DNA from 4 places in the Desulfitobacterium hafniense DCB-2 genome. Region 3 is predicted to be linked to each of the others. Evidence: riboswitches for the same ligand, from Rfam matches in the RefSeq annotation. Region 3 holds a riboswitch; each other region holds the start of a gene.

Region 1 (4,468 bases), 240 kb from region 3:
GACGGAGCGGCTGGCTTTTCGCGTTAGTTTTGTCCGCGCAGCTCATTGAGCGAACGATGTAAAACAAAATCCTGGAGACAATATCTTTCAAACTATCTCGCTCACGATTGAGGCTTCCTGCAAAGCACAAGACTCAAATAGTCCACTTTTTCCAGCACTTCCTCCGGATCAAGCAAACGAATCTCTTCCCCCGCCTGACCTACCCGGGTAGCTAAAACCGCCTGTGACCCGGTCCTTTGGACATGATTCAGCACCTCCGGCAGATTCCGCGATACTTTCATTAAGACGAGATTAGGGTAGTGCTCATACTCCTCTAAACCTTCAATCCCCGGCAAAACAATCAGAGGCTCATCACCTGTGGCTAAAGGCCAATTCACTCGGGCAGCGGCAGCCGCCATAGCCGTGATCCCTGGGATGGTCTCTATTTGGTCCGGCTCAAGCCGCTCTCTTAGAATGGTCAGTAAATAACTATAGGTACTGTATAAGGAAGGATCACCTAAGGTAAGGAAGGCAACAGAATGCCCTTGACTGAGCTCCGCCTCAATCTTCTCCGCTGCACTCTGCCAAGCAGCCTGGAGTATGCTTTCGTCGGCGGTCATCGGCATTTCCAGCTCTAAAATGCTGACTCCGGAGGGGCAGTGTGACTGGGCAATTTCCCAGGCAACACTTTCCCGCTCCATCTTGGATTTGGGTATGGCGACAACTTGAATAGCTTGTAATATTTCCACGGCCCGTAAAGTAATGAGCTTAGGGTCCCCCGGCCCTACGCCCACCCCATAGAATTTGGCCTTTTCCCCGATCAGGGTGGTTACTGTGTTTTTGTCTTCATGCTTATCCTTCTTCACTTTGTTCCTCCTTAGTTCCTCGTCTTGCCACCAGCTTGCAGTTCTGCAGTGCCGCTCCCTTGCCAGGGGTCTTGGCTCCTGTGTTTGAGCGGAGACCTTAGCTTCCTTTCCTTCCTGAGAGTATAAATACAGGATTTTGGGCCTGGGCAAGATGAATATCCTTAATGCCCTTCCAGCGCACAGCTTGGATCGAAACCACATCAACATCTTCGTATTGCAAGCTTTTCAGGGCCTCCATACCATGAGCCAATGTCTCTAAAGTTACGGCAGTCACCACTGCCCGTCCCCCAGGTACCAGAGGGGCTTGGTGTAAAATCTCCCGAATCTGTCCATGGCTTCCGCCAATAATGCAGACATCCACAGGCGGGATTTCCTGCAGAGCCAGCGGTGCGGAGCCACGAATCAAGCGCAGGTTGCTTACCCGGAATTTCTCCTGATTCTTCAGGATCAGCTCTTGTGCCTCCGGATTTTCCTCCACCGCATAAACGCAGCCGCGATGAGCCAGAAGAGCAGCTTCAATGCTTATACTTCCCGTCCCGGCTCCCACATCCAAGACCCGGCTCGCGGGGATAATTCCCGCCTTAGCCAGAACTTGAACGCGAATCTCCGTCTTGGTCATGGGGACATCACCGCGTATAAACTCCTCATCCTTGATGCCAAAGCTCCTGGGCAGGGAGAGGACAGATTGTTCCGGCTTATGCTCCGCTTCTTCCGGATAGAGGATCATCACCGCATTGGCGAAATCTTCTTCTGAATTCATGAGCTGATCAGCATCTGTATTCAGCCAACGCTCTTCCGCATAGGTTAAGGCGTTGCCAAGTGAAATCCGCGGATTGCAGCCATAGGTGCGATAATACTCAGCGATCTTCCGGGGTGAGTTTTCACCGCCAGTAAGAACCCCCACTGGCCGGCTGAGATGTAAAGGCAAGCAGTTCAGCGGACGTCCATGGACACTAAGCAGCTCTGCATCCTGCCAGGGTATCCCTGCCCGGGCAAAGGCCAGCTGAATGGAGCTGAGGCCCGGCAATACTTGAATTTCTTCTTGAGGAAACTCCCTTTTCAGCCAAGGAAGCAGACTATAGAAACCTGGATCACCGGAAACCAGGACACTGGCTTTTTTGCCCTGCTGCAATACTTTCTGCAAGGTTTGCCGAGTTTCCGCCAGATTTCCAGTGACCCGGTATGACTCTCCCTGGAAATCCGGGAACAGCTCCAGGGCTCGTATCCCTCCTACCAAAACATCGCTCTGAGCGACCATTGCTTCAACAGCCTGGGGAACCCATGCTCTCGTACCAGGGCCTATCCCCACTATTTGAATCATCCCATCACCTTCCCCTCGATTAAGCTCAATAAAAAAGCAAGCTAAACAAAAAAGAGCCCTGAGCGGCTCTTTGGTTCTTCCCTTCGGTATTTCCGAAATCGTCACTACATCATCCATCGCTCGTGGACGTAGCGCAATGTTCAAGGCAGGTCTCCTGGCTTCCAGTCTTTATGCCTCTTCCCTTCCCAGGCTCATCCCAGTGGGCCTTAAGAGGCACTCGTGGTTCACAGTGGCGGGACCGCGCCGGATTTTCACCGGCTTCCCTTTTCTTCCTCTAAAGAGGAACCTTGAATACTATTCGGTTGTTAAGACAACTTAATTCGAATTACTAAACTATTCTCTATTTTCGCCAAAATTCCTCCTCCACCGGCGGCCAATGCCAAAATTCTTTGCCGATCTCCATAGCCGGATCATCCCAGGCGATGATCTCTCCGTTAAGCAAAGTAAAGGCAGTTCCCACCTGAAGTTCCCCATGTACATGGTCTTGAGCCCGGTGGCTTGCCCTTTCAGCCAGTTTAAATAAAAGGCTCCCCCAGCCCTTGCTGCGAATTTCCTCGGCAGCACCTTCAACTGTCGGCAACTCCGCGATGGTCTGCAAGGAATTTTGATCCATACCAGCCAGGGCGGCATGGGCCACCAGGATCTCCATCCGGGCATCGGCAACATGAGTATGAGTATGGAATATTCCCCCGGCCACTTTAATGAGTTTGCCAATATGACCTAAGAGAAGCACCTTTTCGATCTTGCGATAAGCAGCCTCTTCCAGCAAAAAGCCCACAAAATTACTCATCTGAATAATGGCTTCCTCAGGGACCATGAGCTGCTCCCTGGCTACCTTAAAGCCATAATTGCCGGGAGTCAGAACAATGGCTTTGTGTCCATAAGCGACGGCTTGATCCAATTCAGGCAGGATCGAATTCTTAAAGGCTTCTTCCGACATCGGCCGAACGATACCCGTTGTACCTAAGATCGATACCCCTCCCATAATTCCCAGTCGGGGGTTCAAGGTCTTTAGAGCAAGCCGTTCCCCTTCAGGCACTTCGATCACCACCAGGATTTCTTCCTGGGGAAATACCTCCCGTACCGCGGCCTGAATCATGGACCGGGGAACAGGATTGATAGCGCTTTCCCCCGGAGGAATCTGCAGACCCTTTTTGGTGACAACTCCGATGCCCCGCCCGCCGCGAATAAGGATTTCTCCTCTTTGAGAAAGGAGCTGCACCCTGGCGACCACTTCCAAACCATGGGTGACATCGGGATCATCTCCCGCATTTTTGATAATGCTTACCCAAGCAACATCTTCCGCCCTGTCCCATCTATGTACAGGCAATTGAAGCCGTTCGCCCTGAGGCAGCGGGATATCCACCTCTGTTCCCTGATGCAGTCCTTTCAGCAAAAGGCAGGCAGCTTTTGCTGCCCCTGCTGCACAACTGCCCGTAGTAAAGCCCGTTTTCCATGAATGCCTGTCCTTCGTCTTTTTCCTCATATCAGCCGCCCCACCCATTATCGTATTTAACTATAATGCTATCATTTCACCTCATAGTTTCAAAATCCTTCATTTTGGCACGAACCTTTTGCTCATAGTTTTTATAAAAAACGTTCAAATCCCCAATATAGTTGTCTTTCCAGGGTTTGTTGCGGCCGCAATAGTGAATAATCGCTGTATTGCTGCGGACCCAATCCAGATCAATTTTAGCATCCCAGTACTTGGGGTTCAGATTATAGAGGGCATAATACCGCTCACTGAGATTATAGATTTTCGCATCTACAGTCAGGGTTCTATCACTATACACCCCATTAAGAACATCCTGGTCAGGCAGGAATAAGCGGTGCTTGTATTCTTCAATATATTGGTAGACTTCATGAACATCCTGTTCCTGGCGCAGCAGGGACAAGTTCATCATCATCACCCCCGAATTGACATAGGTGCTGTCTTCAGCCATATTAAGTCTGACGTGATTGAGTTTTTTCAATAGTTCCTTAACATGGGAGGCTGCTGCGAAGAAGTTTCCTTGGAAGTCTATGGTGTAGAGCTCCTTTAGAGGATTGATGACGACAAGATCAGGATCCAGGTACAAAATTCGTTCAAGGTGATCGGGAAGATAATTCACTGCAAAAATCCGGTAATACATTTCCTTGGGATAGCGGCTGGTAATAGGTGCCTTGCTCAAACCTTCATCAGACAGCTTAATTCCTTCAACCTTACATCGTGAGCTATCAATGGCCTGATCGATACGTGCAAAGTCCTCCTTGGACATAGCGGAATGAGCTACATAAACCGTAAACTGCTCCCCTGGGTTGG
Region 2 (4,468 bases), 1.6 Mb from region 3:
TAATCTGGGCTTTTCCCCCAAGAAGCTGAACTTACTGCTGTCGTTTATGATTGTCTTGACCATTATCATCGGTCTGCAGACGGTAGGGGTCATTCTCATGAGTGCACTGTTGATTAGTCCGGCAGTAGCCGCCCGCCAATGGACCAATAAGTTAGGGGTGATGGTTTCGCTTGCCGCCGCTTTCGGTGCCCTGTCCGGTGTGGTGGGAACCGCCGCCAGCTCTGCGGTGCCTAAGTTGCCCACAGGACCGGCCATTGTGGTGTGCGCCAGCCTCCTCGTTGTGCTCAGTGTTCTGTTTGCCCCGGGAAGAGGTATTCTGCACAGGGTGTACCGGCACAGGAAGAATAAGCTGATGCTGAAACTGGAAGGGAGTGGGCCTGATGTCCCCACAATTTGAAATACAACTGATTGCCGTCATTGTGGCGGTGGCCTGCGCCCTGCCCGGTGTCTTTCTGGTGCTGCGGAAAATGGCCATGATGTCGGATTCCATCACCCATACGATTCTGCTGGGCATTGTGCTGGCCTTCTTTGTCACTCATGATCTTTCTTCCTCCTTTCTGATCGCCGGTGCCGCATTAATGGGGGTCGTCACCGTGTGGCTGACGGAAATGCTGGGGCGTACGCGGCTTTTGGCGGAAGATGCAGCCATCGGTATTGTGTTCCCCTTCCTCTTTTCCATAGCCATTATCTTGATTACGCGCTATGCGGGTTCGGTGCATTTGGACACTGACTCGGTACTGCTGGGAGAGCTGGCCTTTGCTCCCTTTGACCGCATGATCGTGGGGGGAGTGGATCTGGGCGCGAAAGCCATTCATACCACAGGGATTCTTTTGCTTATTAACCTGGCGGTGATCATCATCTTCTTCAAGGAGCTGAAACTTGCCACCTTCGATCCCATGCTGGCCTCTGTGTTGGGTTTTGCGCCGACCCTGGTCCATTACGGTCTGATGACCCTGGTTTCGCTTACCACAGTGGGGGCTTTTCAGGCGGTGGGCTCCATTTTGGTGGTAGCGTTTATGATTGGCCCGCCGGTCACGGCCTATCTGCTTACCGATGATTTAAAGCGGATGTTGATTTTAAGCGGGGTGATCGGGGCCATCAACGGCTTATTAGGCTATCGGGCGGCAGCCCTGCTGGACGTATCCATCGCCGGCTGTATGGCCATGATGACGGGAATTTCTTTCTTGCTGGTCTTTATCTTTGCTCCCGGCCGGGGGCTTGTGAGCACGCTGAGCAGACGCCGCAGTCAAAAAATAGGCTTTGCCAAAATGATACTTTTGCTCCATCTTTATCACCACGAGGAAAGTGAAGCAAACCTTGCTGAGATACAAAGTTATTTGCGCCTGGATGGGGAGCTTACGAAAAATCTGATCGCCCTTTTGCAAAAGGAAGGGTGTATTGAGTTAAACAACAGCGTGATCAAGCTGACTGAACAGGGGCGCCTGACCAGCCTGCGCAGCTATGAGACCTTGCTTTCAGGCTAAGCTGTCAAGAAAAGAGGGATATCCCTGTGAAGGAGGTATCCATTTTTTTTGTTTCAGATTCAGTTATTCTGAAGAAGGTAATTCTGAAGAATTCTAAAGATTCGCTGAAATACATTGTAATTGGGCAAGAAATTTCTTATTCTATCTATAATTTCATATGGGGATGAGTACGATTTTTCAGAGGAAAAACCGTAAGGGAAGTCAGTCAAAGCTGACGCGGTGCCCGCCACTGTAGAAGGGAGTTAACTCACCATAAGGTCACTGGATAGTTATATCCGGGAAGACGGGAGTTAATGAGGAACTTAAGCCAGGAGACCTGCTCATGCCCCGGATTCAAAACAACCTACGGGATGTTAGGGAGGTGGATATCGTGTTCAGAACACTATTATTAAATACAGGATAGAAAGCCCTTCCGTTTGGAAAGGGTTTTTTTGTTTTGGGTCAATGATTTTGGGTCAATGATTCTGAAGAATTCTAAAGATTAGCTGAAAGAAATTGAAATTATACAAGAGTTTTTTTATAGTTAGAGGCAGCTAACTTACTTGAGCATACCTAAATTGCCGGGAGGAAGAGGAGCTTCCCCGCTCATGAGCAAAGGTGCAGGTAAGGGAGTTTAACTATTTTTATGGAGGTAGAAAAGATGAACAAGCCCAAGTTACATTTGCTTCGGAAGCGGTTCGCTCCCCTGCTGATTCTGGTTGTCGTTCTTTTGGTTGGCCTGCCTGGGTGCAGTCCTTCCCCGACGACTTCAAAGGCGCCGGAGGAAGGGAAGAAGGAGGAGCTGGTCCTGGCTGTGGGAATGGCCGATTATGGGATGTTCGATCCCAAAAAGACCTGGGGTGCCATCGGGCAAATCCGCTTAACCCACAGTTCACTGCTTAAAGCCACGAAGGACTTAACTTTTGTCGGCGATCTGGCCAAATCCTTTGAGACGAGTAAAGACGGCTATACCTGGACCTTCAAAATCCGCAATGATGCCAAATTTTCCAACGGCGACCCGGTTACCATAGAGGATGTCCTGTTTACCTATGAAATGCTGAAAGAAGACGGCATCGCCTTTGACCTTTCCTTTGTCGATAAAATGGAGATTAGCGGCAAGGATACCATCGTGTTTACTTTGCAAGAGCCGCGTTCCACATTTGTCAGTCAGCTTTCCGAAATCGGCATTGTGCCCAAACATATTTATGATGACAATTATTCCAAAAACCCCATTGGCTCCGGACCCTATCAGGTAACCCAGTATAATGACGGCGAACAAATCATCATGGACTATAACCCTTATTGGTATGGTGAGGAGCCTCAATTCAAGAAACTCACCTTCCTGCTGCTGGGGGAAGATGCCGCTTTTGCAGCGGCCAAGGCCGGTCAAGTTGATATTTGTTACATTCCTCCCAAATTTGCCGGACAAACCCTGCCGGGAATGACCTTACACGTTCTGGAGAGCGTTGATTCCAGAGGAATTAGTCTTCCTGTCCTGCCCAGCGGCGGAACCGGGTATATCAACGCCAACGAGGTCAAAGTCGGCAATGATATTACCTCTCATTTGGCCATCCGTCAAGCATTGAACATTGGGTTAAGCCGTCAGGGAATTATTGATGTGACCATGGACGGATACGGAAAGGCTGCCTATTCCATTGTGGATGGCACACCCTGGTTTAATGAAAAAACGGTCATTGAGGATGGCCGGGTTGAAGAGGCCAAGCAATTGCTGGCAGATGCCGGGTGGGCCGATACCAACAAGGATGGCATTGTCGAGAAGGATGGGCTGAAGGCCGAATTTGATTTATATTTTCCTTCCAGTGACCAGCTGCGCGGTGACATCGCCCTGGCTGTTGCCGATCAGGCCCTTGGTCTGGGTATTAAGATCAATATCATCGGTGCTACCTGGGATGAAATATTTATCCAGGGCAAGGCCAATGCCTGCCTATGGGGAGGCGGCCGACTTCACCCCCATCAATTGTATACTATGTATTCATCTCAGGTGATCAATACCGGGTACAATAACATGCCTTCTTATATCAATCCCACTTCTGATGACTATATAAAGAAAGCTTTGTACGCCAGCACTCAGGAAGAAGCCAATCAATACTGGAAACTGGCCCAATGGGATGGGAAAACCGGTTTCAGCCCCCTTGGTGACGCTCCCATCGTTTGGCTGGCCCGTGTCGACCATCTGTACCTTGTCAATGATCAGGTGAATATCGGCAACCAACTCATGCATTCCCATGGCTATGAATTTGGACTGTTTGGCAATATCACGGAGTGGTCGATCAACCCTTAAAGCCAATCAAGCTGAACGCTCTATCAGAACAGGTGCGTCTGAAACGCCTGCCCGAAGCATTGGCGTTTTGAACGCACCTGTTTGAATGGGGCCGCTCTATAAACGGGAGGTGCTGTGTTATGTCTCAAAAAATCCTCAGGCGCTTTCTGCGCATGATTACCCTGATGCTGGGCTTATCCATCCTGACCTTCTGGTTAATCCATTTGTCTCCGATTGATCCTGTCAATGCCTATGCGATCAGTGATACCTCTATGTCACAGGAACAGCTGGAAAAGCTGAAGGAATACTGGGGGGTTAACAAATCCCCTGTGGAACAATATTTTTCCTGGGCAGGGGCCTTGCTGCAGGGTGATTTTGGTATGTCCAAGCTGTATAGAGTCCCCGTTATGGACATTATTAAAAGCAGAGCCATGACATCTTTTGCGCTCATGGGAACAGCATGGCTCTTGTCCGGTGTTTTCGGCTATCTGCTGGGAGCGGTGGCCGCCATGAGAAGAGGGAAGCTGCTGGATCGCTTTATTAAATGGTACAGTTATATTCTGGTTTCCATACCCACCTTTTTGCTGGCTTTAATTTTACTGCTTGTTTTTGCAGTCTGGCTGGGAATGTTTCCGATCGGCCTGACTAAACCCATAGGACTGGCGGATGCCGATGTTACTTTGGCGGACCGCCTCCGCCATTTCATTCTTCCCGCCTTGACGTT
Region 3 (4,468 bases):
CCTGGACCAGTACTCTGCCCAGTTTTTCGACAGCCTGGACGGTATAATCCCCATACCGGGCTCCGCTGCGGCCTAAGCCCCCGATCAGGATCAGAACATCACAGCGGGAGATAACCTGCAGAATAGCCTGGCAGATCAGGTCTACCCCATCCCCTGCCACCGGTTCTGTCCAGGCCTCCCCGCCGCATTCCTGAAGGATCCCTGCCAAGAGAATGCTATCCGACTCCACTACCTGTCCGGGGCCGGGCCGGCGGCCGGGTGCCACCAGGTCGTCCCCCACCGGAATGATGGCAGCTTTGGGCTTTTTCCATACGGTTATCGTTTCCACTCCGGCAAAACGCAGGATCGAGAGATGAGCCGGGTTTAGTCGGTAATTGGCCGGAACAAGCCGCTCACCCCCCCTGATGCTGCTGCCTGCCCCCTTGATTCCCTGCCCCGGTGCGGGCAGGGCCTTGATTTCCACTCTTCCATCTGTCCAATGCTTTACCTGTTCCAACGGAATCACTGTATCAAAAGGCGGTTCAATCACCGCGCCCATGGCCCGGAGACAAAATTCATGTTCAGCCAGCACCCGGCTGCCGCTCTCAAGCAGCTTTTTAGCCTGTTCCCAGTTCACCATAATTCCGTCATGCTGGGCGGTATCTGCCGAAGGCACCGAGAAGGCCGCATAGGTCGGTTCCGAAGTCACCCGGCCCAAAGCTTCATTCAGTGGTACGAATTCCTTGGCCAGTTCAAATTTGGCCTGGTCGAAAAGGATCGCCAAAGCCTCATCCCGGGAGAACGGATCATTCTGCTGCCGATGACAGCGTGTGGCACAACCGATGCAGGATGAGGAGGGGCAGCTGATGTGATCATGCTGATTATTTGCCATGGTGTTTCTCCTTATAAAAACAATACCAACAGAAAAAGCGGCCTGCCTTTCTAAAGCAAAACCGCCTGATGACGAAAACAGCAAAAGCCAGCATCCGATCTGTCAATCCTGTATTTTCTGCTTCCTTTTCATCAGTGAAGGCCAGCTGGTTTCCTGACTGACCCCGTGAGCGGTTTGCTCAGGCTCCTCCGTCATGAGATAGTCTTTTAGACAAAGGAGCTCGGAAAACTATTCAATTTCGTTGTTTATCCATAAACATAACATAACATAAATAAACATAAAAATAAATATCCTGATTTTATTTTACACTAAATTAGGTTATATAGGTTTATATAGTTATAAAATTGGGGTATACAAAGCTATGTTTATGCTCAAAAAAGAAGTGCCTGATATCAAAGCACTTCAATCTCGGTAAATGTCAGCCCTGTGAGCTCGTGTCTTTTATAGACTTCCACAAATCGCTCGGAGCAATAAACGGTAACACCGTAGCCCTTGGCTCTGAACAGATCCGCTCCTTTGAGGGATTCTTCTCTTAAATAAAGGTAATCCCGCGCTTCAACCCGCTCCTTGTTCTCGGCACTATAGGTTTCGTAGCCGCATTCCGGACAACGATCGAGCAGAATAACATTTGATTTTTTATAAAATTCGGCACTCACAGCGACATGAAGCTTGTGATAGACCGGCGGTTCCGTGGGTATCTTATGGATTCTGATCCCCTGGCGCCGGAGCTCCTTTAGTTGCAGATCCGATAGATCACGGACGGATAGTACATGAGCTTTCTCTAAGCTGTAACCCGTAATCTTTTCTCTTTCCAGAACGTCTTTGGCCTTCCCTGAGATATGGTTGATATAAAACCAGAGAAAATCAGGATAATTATCATTAGACAAAACAATAGGGTTATCGGTTCCCCAGTCATACATTGTGCTTTTTTTCCATTCTCTTTGGCATAGGGGACAATGGATCTCTTTTCTTGGCCATTCGCCTACACTTGCTCCATAGGCGTAGGGCTCTTTTTCTCCTTCATCAATTTCCAAACAATAATAACGCATCTCATCACCTTCCAATATATACTCTACCTTCCAGCATATACTCCGATAATAAAAAAGAGCCGGTGTATTCGGCTCTGGCAGACGTCATGTAATAAGTAAAGATGAGCGATCATCCTACCCATAAATTTGCTACACTTATTCTCCCCCGAAAACTTGTGTTTCCGGAATGGGGCAGGTATCCTGACTTGAACTCATCCTCATCCCTTACCTTCCCGGTTTTCACCAGTGGATCCTCTAAGGGACTCGTCCTTCTTACAGTAGCGGGGCTGTCCCGGCTTCACACCGGAGTTCCCTATTAATGCATTTAAGCAACCCTATTCCGCCTGATATTCAGTTTTTTCCTAAACTTTTCCTTATAACCAACATTATATCAAGTATCACTGTAAGTCAACAGAATATTTTGCCTACAGCAAAGAGCAGCATATATTATTGGTAAGAAAGGATGAACTTCGGGAAGAAATCAATGATACGAAAGCGAAAATTGCCTCCGGCGAACAGTCCTTTTTGATAATGTAGACACCCTGTTTGCAAAGGTGGCCCTTGGTGATTTATATGCAGATTTAGAGAATGTTTCTGGACTATTGCATTGATAATTAGCATAAATCCTTTTCAACTCCAGGTCCTGCCGGGTACTTAAGATGTATATGATCAAGGTTTCAAAGAATCGCTTCGCCTTTTCCTTGTCTTCCACCTTCTCCAAATTGAAAACTAATTCATGCAGGATGGTATAGAAATTTTTTCATCTTTGATAAAGATTGCCCGCATCGCCCTCAATACAATCAGGAGCAACATATTGCCGACCAGTTCTTGATCAGTGTATGTGGAGAGGTTGTAGAGGATGTATCTGTACTCCGGGATATATTGGGTTACCGTATCAGGCAGCTGTTCATAATGGTCGATCATCCCAGATAGTTTCAGCGGACCGTCCCATTGCTCCTGACCGTGATAGATTACCAGCGGAATGATGACCGGTAGTCTATCTGTCGGAGATTCCTTTAGCTTACTTTCCCATATCCTGACCATATATTTCAGCAGCTGCAGGGCTATGCTTTGGGATGGGTAGCTATGAGGTAAGGTTGGCGATAGCATAAGCTACCGCCGCGCTCCCTCCAGAACCGGACGGACATCTCTCGATGTATCCGGCTCGCCATTTACCTTCGATTGCCGAACTAATCTCAGGTATGAATTTGTTGATAGCAATCAGGACATACGACTAGCGTCTTGCGCCTGCGTTCAATCATTACGCGTTCCCATGCACGCTCGCCTTTCAGTTCCTTCAGTTTCTTGACTTGGTGGAAAGTTAATTGCCCACTCGTTTTTTCGCAGAGTTCACACTTATGCAGACGTATACGATTGGTGAAACTGTTCCTTTTCTCATATCTTGTGTATTGTGGGAGGAGTGACACCCGTGCATCATTTATTGCCAGTCTCTCTCGATGAAAGCCGCCGTTATAAAACGTTGCCACTCTTTTGCCACTTTTTATTGTGTACTCCACCATAAACGTCTTTTTCATCACGTAACGGGCTTTTATTCTTGAAACTGATGTCCTGTATTTTCTAGCGAACGTTTTCAGCATACTGTAATCGGCCTATTTTGATGGAGTTGTTCGCAACCCTATAGTAATTGCGAATCCCTCTTATCTCTTGGTTGTATGCTGTTAAAATGTCGATGTCAGACCGGTTAACAAGCTTGCCCCGGTGCAATGCCTTGTAGGACTCCTTGCCATCTGAAGTCAGAACTGTCTTGAACGCCTTGTACTCGCGGAGTTTGCCCACCCATTTTTCGTGCGGGACCAGCAGTTTGATGGAACCTGTTTGCGAACGCATAATGGCTCCATCTTTTCGTCTCTTTGCGCACTGCTCCCGTGAGACGTAAATATCATATCCGAGAAAGCGGGCTTTATCCCCTGAATGTGTAATCTTTGTCTTGGCGTCCGACATTTTGAGTTTAAGCTCTCCTGCTAAGAACTGTTTGATGTCTGTTTTGACGCGTTCGGCGTCGGTTTTGCTGCCGATAACTCCGACGATGAAGTAGGCTAAGCACCCAGCGCCTTGCCGCATTGCTGCGGCAGGTTTCCGGATGCTCGCCCCCGAACCGTACTTACCCCTCTCGGGGTATACGGCTCTCCATTTACTCAGAATCTACAGAGTGTATTGCCCTGTGGCACTCGTTGCACACAATTAGCGTCTTTCGGCGCATTTTCAGCATGACCCGTTCCCATGGGTGGCTGCCGGTCAGGTCTTTCAGGCGCTTCACCTGATGGGAGCTGACCAGAACATGTTCCTTGCCGCACAACTCACACCTGGCGGCCTTCATGCGGTAGAACAGTTCCTTGGGTTCGTAGTTGACCACGTATTCCGGTTGGTAGTCCACATTTGCTGGCAGGGGGGCAACTATGCGAGGGAATCCATCTTGATAAAACGTGACCCTCCGGATTCCTGACTTAGTCATGTACTCCACGATAAATGCGCCATCACGGCTATATTTGGCATTAATCTTTGAAACCGTGGTTCTGAACTTACCCGCCAGAGTCTTGTACAAGCTGTA
Region 4 (4,468 bases), 1.3 Mb from region 3:
CCGTCTGTTCCAGCAAGAGAGCCCAGGCGGGGTTCTGTTCACTTGAGGCAGTGAGTTCTTCATAGGTATATCCTGAGTAAGTCATGACATGGAAGCCTCTCTGCCGGGCGGACTGTGCCAGCAAGGCAAAGCCGGCCGCCTGGGCAAAGGGTTCCCCGCCGCTTAAGGTGATGCCGTCTAGAAGAGGGTTCATGGCTAAACGCTGAAGAATTTCCGCGATGGCAACACTTTTTCCTCCTTCGTAAGCATGAGTCTCAGGATTATGGCAGCCGGGACAGTGGTGGGGACAGCCCTGGGCGAACACCACCAGGCGTATGCCCGGGCCATCCACAATGGACTCCCCGATGATTCCTGCGATCCGGATGCAGGAGTCCATCATTAAAGCGTCCCTTTCTCACCGATGGAGGAGTCAAGGCAATTCAGGTGTTTAATCCGATCCCGGACTTCGGCTTTTTTGGCGTCGTTAAAGCGATCCAAGGTTCCCACCAGATAGCCGGTGATACGGCGGATGCGCTCAAAGGGAGCAGTGCTTTCTTCGCGGCCGCAGCGGGGGCATTCGTTGCCGATGATTCCTGTATATCCGCAGACGGGATCCCGATCCACAGGATGATTGACAGCACCGAAGCCGATGCCGGATTCTTTCATGCAACGGACAATTTTCTCAAAAGCCTCCAAGTTTTGAGTGGGATCGCCATCAACCTCCACATAAGTGATATGGCCGGCGTTGGTCAGCTCATGGTAGGGGGCTTCAATCGTGATTTTGTGAAAGGCGCTGATCGGGAAGCTGACGGGGATATGGAAGCTGTTGGTGTAGTATTCTTTGTCTGTGATACCGGGGATGCTGCCGAAAAGCTCCCGGTCCATTTTGATGAAGCGGCCGGAGAGGCCCTCGGCAGGAGTGGCCAAGAGAGAGAAATTCAGCCCGTATTCCCGTCCTGCTTCATCCATGCGCCGGCGCAGTTGCTGAACAATCTCCAGTCCCAGCTCCCGTGCCTCTTCCGATTCCCCGTGATGCTGCCCGGTTAAGACCATAAGGCATTCAGCCAGTCCGATAAAGCCCATGGAAAGGGTGCCGTGCTTCAGCACTTCGCGAATTTCATCATCCCAGCCCAGTTGGTCGGAATCCAGCCAGATTCCCTGTCCCATCAGGAAGGGGAAGTTCTTGACTTTTTTACGGGCTTGAATTTCAAAACGTTCCAGGAGCTGATTGATAACCAGGTCGATTTTCTCATCCAGCATGGCGAAGAATTCGGTGCGGCTTTGGTGGCTTTTGATGGCAAGACGGGGGAGGTTAATGGTGGTGAAGCTGAGATTTCCCCGTCCAAAGATGGTTTCCCGGGAAGGGTCGTAAATATTGCCGATCACCCTGGTGCGGCAGCCCATGTAGGCAATTTCCGTCTCAGGCCTGCCGGGGACATAGTATTGCAGGTTAAAGGGAGCATCAATAAAGGAGAAGTTGGGGAAAAGTCTTTTGGCACTGACCCGGCAAGCCAGCTGGAATAAATCGTAGTTAGGATCACTGGGATTATAATTAACCCCTTCTTTCACTTTGAAGATATGGATAGGGAAGATGGGGGTTTCGCCGTTGCCCAGACCTGCTTCGGTGGCCAGGAGCAGGTTTTTGACCACCATACGGCCTTCCGGGGTGGTGTCCGTGCCGTAATTGAGGGAGCTGAAGGGAATTTGGGCTCCGGCACGGCTGTGCATGGTATTGAGGTTATGGACCAAAGCTTCCATAGCCTGATAGGTTTTTTTATCCGTCTCGGCAAGAGCTTTTTTGACGGCAAACTCCTGAGCTTTGCGGATGGTAGGCATGTCCAGCTTAAGATTAGGCAGGGTTTGAAGCAGTGCGGCTTCCTGCTCAAAATAATCCGGGTCAGAGGAAAGGGTAGGTGTATGCCCTTGGTTGGCAAGGGCTGAGAATACATCCTTGAGATGGGCTTCCAGCTCTTCCTGATCCACATCCTGATGGATTAAAAGCTCGCAGGCTTTAAGCAGGTTCTGTCTATAAAGCTTAATATAGGTTTTGGCTACTCCCGGCGCCATACCGTAATCAAAATTAGGAATGCTTTGGCCGCCGTGTTGATCGTTTTGGTTGGACTGAATAGCGATACAAGCCAAAGCACTGTAGCTCTGGATATCATTGGGTTCTCTTAAGAAGCCGTGGCCGGTCCCAAAGCCTTCTTTGAAAAGTTTAATAATATCGATCTGGCAGCAGGTAGTGGTGAGGGTGAGAAAATCCATATCATGGATGTGAATATCTCCTTCTTTGTGGGCTTTGGAGTGTTCGGGCTTTAAGACAAACATCTCATTAAACTGTTTAGCTCCTTCGGAGCCGTAGCGCAGCATGGTGCCCATGGCGGTATCTCCGTCAATGTTGGCATTTTCCCGCTTCATATCATTATCTTTGGCTTCTTTAAAAGTCAGCTCCTCATAGACCTTCATAAGCCGGGTATCCATTTCCCGGACACGGGTCCGTTCCGCCCGATAGAGAATGAATTCCTTGGCTGTGCGGGCGTGGCCTCTTTCGATCAGGATCTTTTCCACAGCATCCTGAATTTCTTCCACAGAGGGGACTTTTTTATGTAGGTTAACCTCAAGGTAGTTGACCACTTCTTCCGCAAGAAGGAGAGAGGATTGATAGTCCTTGCCTCCTGTGGCACTGGCTGCCTTAAAGATAGCGTTGGCTATTTTTTCAATGTTAAAAGGAGCTTCCCGTCCGTCGCGCTTGCGAATCTTAGTAATCAAATACAATCTACCTCTTTTCTCAATCTGATCTCTTATCATCGTTCAGGGACTCATGATGACATCCGAAACAAAAACTTCCCGACAGAGATGCCGAGAAGCTAAAAACAACATGCCGTTAGCAGCCCAACATACTCTATCCTCCGTAGAGTTGGTGGTATACACATAGGCAGGTCTTCTGACTTAGGATCATCTATACTTCTTACCTTCCCGAAACCCTTTCAGTGGTAATGCCAAGAAGTATATTTCCCTTACAGCGGCGGGACCGTGCCGGCCTCTAACCGGCTTCCCTTTTCAACTGTGGTTGTACAGTCACCTATGAGATTCCTTATTAATGAACCAGTCTCATTATACATCAAAATCTCGTTGAACACCATATATAGATGAAAGTTTATAAAAAAACACTATATATAGGGGTGTGCAACCGAAAACCAGTTGAGCTAAGACTGATAAAATCATATCTTAAAAGCAAGGGGACTGTCAACGATCTAAATCACATTATCTAATTACATGAGCCAAATTATATGATCTGAATTATATTACCGAAATTACATTATCTCACCATGATATTCCTGCAGGGATTTAACCACGGTTTTATTGGCTGCCGCCTCCTGAGATGCGGCAATTCCTTTGGCGCTGGCTAAGGCGGCCGGGGTGGTGGTGATATAAGGGATCTTATACTTAATGGCGGTCTTGCGGATGTAGGAATCATCTTTGAGGCTGCGTTTGCCGATGGGGGTGTTAATGACCAATTGGATCTCGCCGTTCATAATACCATCAGTGATATTGGGACGGCCTTCCTCAATTTTATGGATGAATTCGGCGTCAATGCTATGATCCTGAAGGAATTTCCGGGTCCCCTGAGTGGCTTTGATCTTAAAGCCCAGCTTGAGGAATTCCTGGGCGATTTCGATGACCCCTGAAGAGCGGTCCTGTTCGGCAATGCTCATAAGGACGGTTCCGCTGAAGGGCAGGGAGGAGTGGGTTGCTTCCTGAGCCTTGAAATAGGCCAGGCCGAAGGAATTGGCCATGCCCAAAACCTCTCCGGTGGAACGCATTTCCGGGCCGAGGACGGGATCTACTTCAGGGAATTTGTCAAAGGGGAAGACCGCTTCTTTGACGCCGTAATGGGAGATCTGAGCAGGCTTGAAGTTGGTTGCGATATCGTTCTTTTGCCCGGTATAATCAGCCAGTATCAACTCCGTGGCCAGCCTGGCCATGGGGGTGTTGCAGATTTTGGAGACCAGGGGTACGGTGCGGGAAGCTCTGGGATTGGCCTCTAAGACGTAGACCTTATCCTCGGCGATGGCGTACTGGATATTCATAAGCCCTACCACATGGAGTTCCTGGGCAATCCGCTGGGTATAATCGATAATGGTGCGCAAATGGCGGTCGGCAATGGTCAGGGGAGGAATGACGCAGGCACTGTCTCCGGAATGGATCCCCGCCAGCTCGATGTGCTCCATAACGGCAGGGACGAAGGCATGAGTACCGTCTGAGACGGCATCGGCTTCTGCTTCGATGGCATTCTCCAGGAATTTATCGATAAGAATGGGGCGTTCCGGGGTGATGTCCACGGCGGCGGCCACATATTCCCGCAGCTGTTCTTCATCAAAGACAATTTCCATGCCCCGGCCTCCCAGGACATAGGAGGGACGAACCATGACGGGATAACCGATCATCTCCGCCGCTGCCAAAGCTTCCTCCAGAGTGCTGGCCATAC

Evidence for each region. Region 3 has a riboswitch for cobalamin ahead of DHAF_RS07665 (double-CXXCG motif protein). Riboswitches for the same ligand answer to the same signal wherever they lie in the genome.
Region 1: it holds a riboswitch for cobalamin, as region 3 does, so the genes downstream of both, DHAF_RS06495 (bifunctional cobalt-precorrin-7 (C(5))-methyltransferase/cobalt-precorrin-6B (C(15))-methyltransferase) here and DHAF_RS07665 (double-CXXCG motif protein) in region 3, are expected to answer to the same signal.
Region 2: it holds a riboswitch for cobalamin, as region 3 does, so the genes downstream of both, DHAF_RS00190 (ABC transporter substrate-binding protein) here and DHAF_RS07665 (double-CXXCG motif protein) in region 3, are expected to answer to the same signal.
Region 4: it holds a riboswitch for cobalamin, as region 3 does, so the genes downstream of both, DHAF_RS01830 (anaerobic ribonucleoside triphosphate reductase) here and DHAF_RS07665 (double-CXXCG motif protein) in region 3, are expected to answer to the same signal.

Annotation. Positions count from the first base shown of each region.
Region 1 is NC_011830.1:1,393,437-1,397,904, reverse strand. It holds gene cobI (precorrin-2 C(20)-methyltransferase) at 102-845, opposite strand; gene DHAF_RS06495 (bifunctional cobalt-precorrin-7 (C(5))-methyltransferase/cobalt-precorrin-6B (C(15))-methyltransferase) at 943-2,283, opposite strand; cobalamin riboswitch at 2,294-2,471, opposite strand; gene cbiD (cobalt-precorrin-5B (C(1))-methyltransferase CbiD) at 2,507-3,670, opposite strand; gene DHAF_RS06485 (glycosyltransferase family 8 protein) at 3,699-4,468, opposite strand, start outside.
Region 2 is NC_011830.1:30,762-35,229, forward strand. It holds gene DHAF_RS00180 (metal ABC transporter permease) at 1-397, shown strand, start outside; gene DHAF_RS00185 (metal ABC transporter permease) at 381-1,484, shown strand; cobalamin riboswitch at 1,633-1,822, shown strand; gene DHAF_RS00190 (ABC transporter substrate-binding protein) at 2,125-3,765, shown strand; gene DHAF_RS00195 (ABC transporter permease) at 3,885-4,468, shown strand, end outside.
Region 3 is NC_011830.1:1,636,679-1,641,146, reverse strand. It holds gene DHAF_RS07670 (molybdopterin molybdotransferase MoeA) at 1-871, opposite strand, end outside; molybdenum cofactor riboswitch at 977-1,109, opposite strand; gene DHAF_RS07665 (double-CXXCG motif protein) at 1,264-1,920, opposite strand; cobalamin riboswitch at 2,074-2,252, opposite strand; gene DHAF_RS07660 (Rpn family recombination-promoting nuclease/putative transposase) at 2,629-3,009, opposite strand; gene DHAF_RS26755 (HNH endonuclease) at 3,096-3,419, opposite strand; gene DHAF_RS24725 (group II intron reverse transcriptase/maturase) at 3,478-3,981, opposite strand; gene DHAF_RS07650 (reverse transcriptase/maturase family protein) at 4,052-4,468, opposite strand, start outside.
Region 4 is NC_011830.1:385,864-390,331, forward strand. It holds gene nrdG (anaerobic ribonucleoside-triphosphate reductase activating protein) at 1-379, opposite strand, end outside; gene DHAF_RS01830 (anaerobic ribonucleoside triphosphate reductase) at 379-2,748, opposite strand; cobalamin riboswitch at 2,897-3,080, opposite strand; gene carB (carbamoyl-phosphate synthase large subunit) at 3,294-4,468, opposite strand, start outside.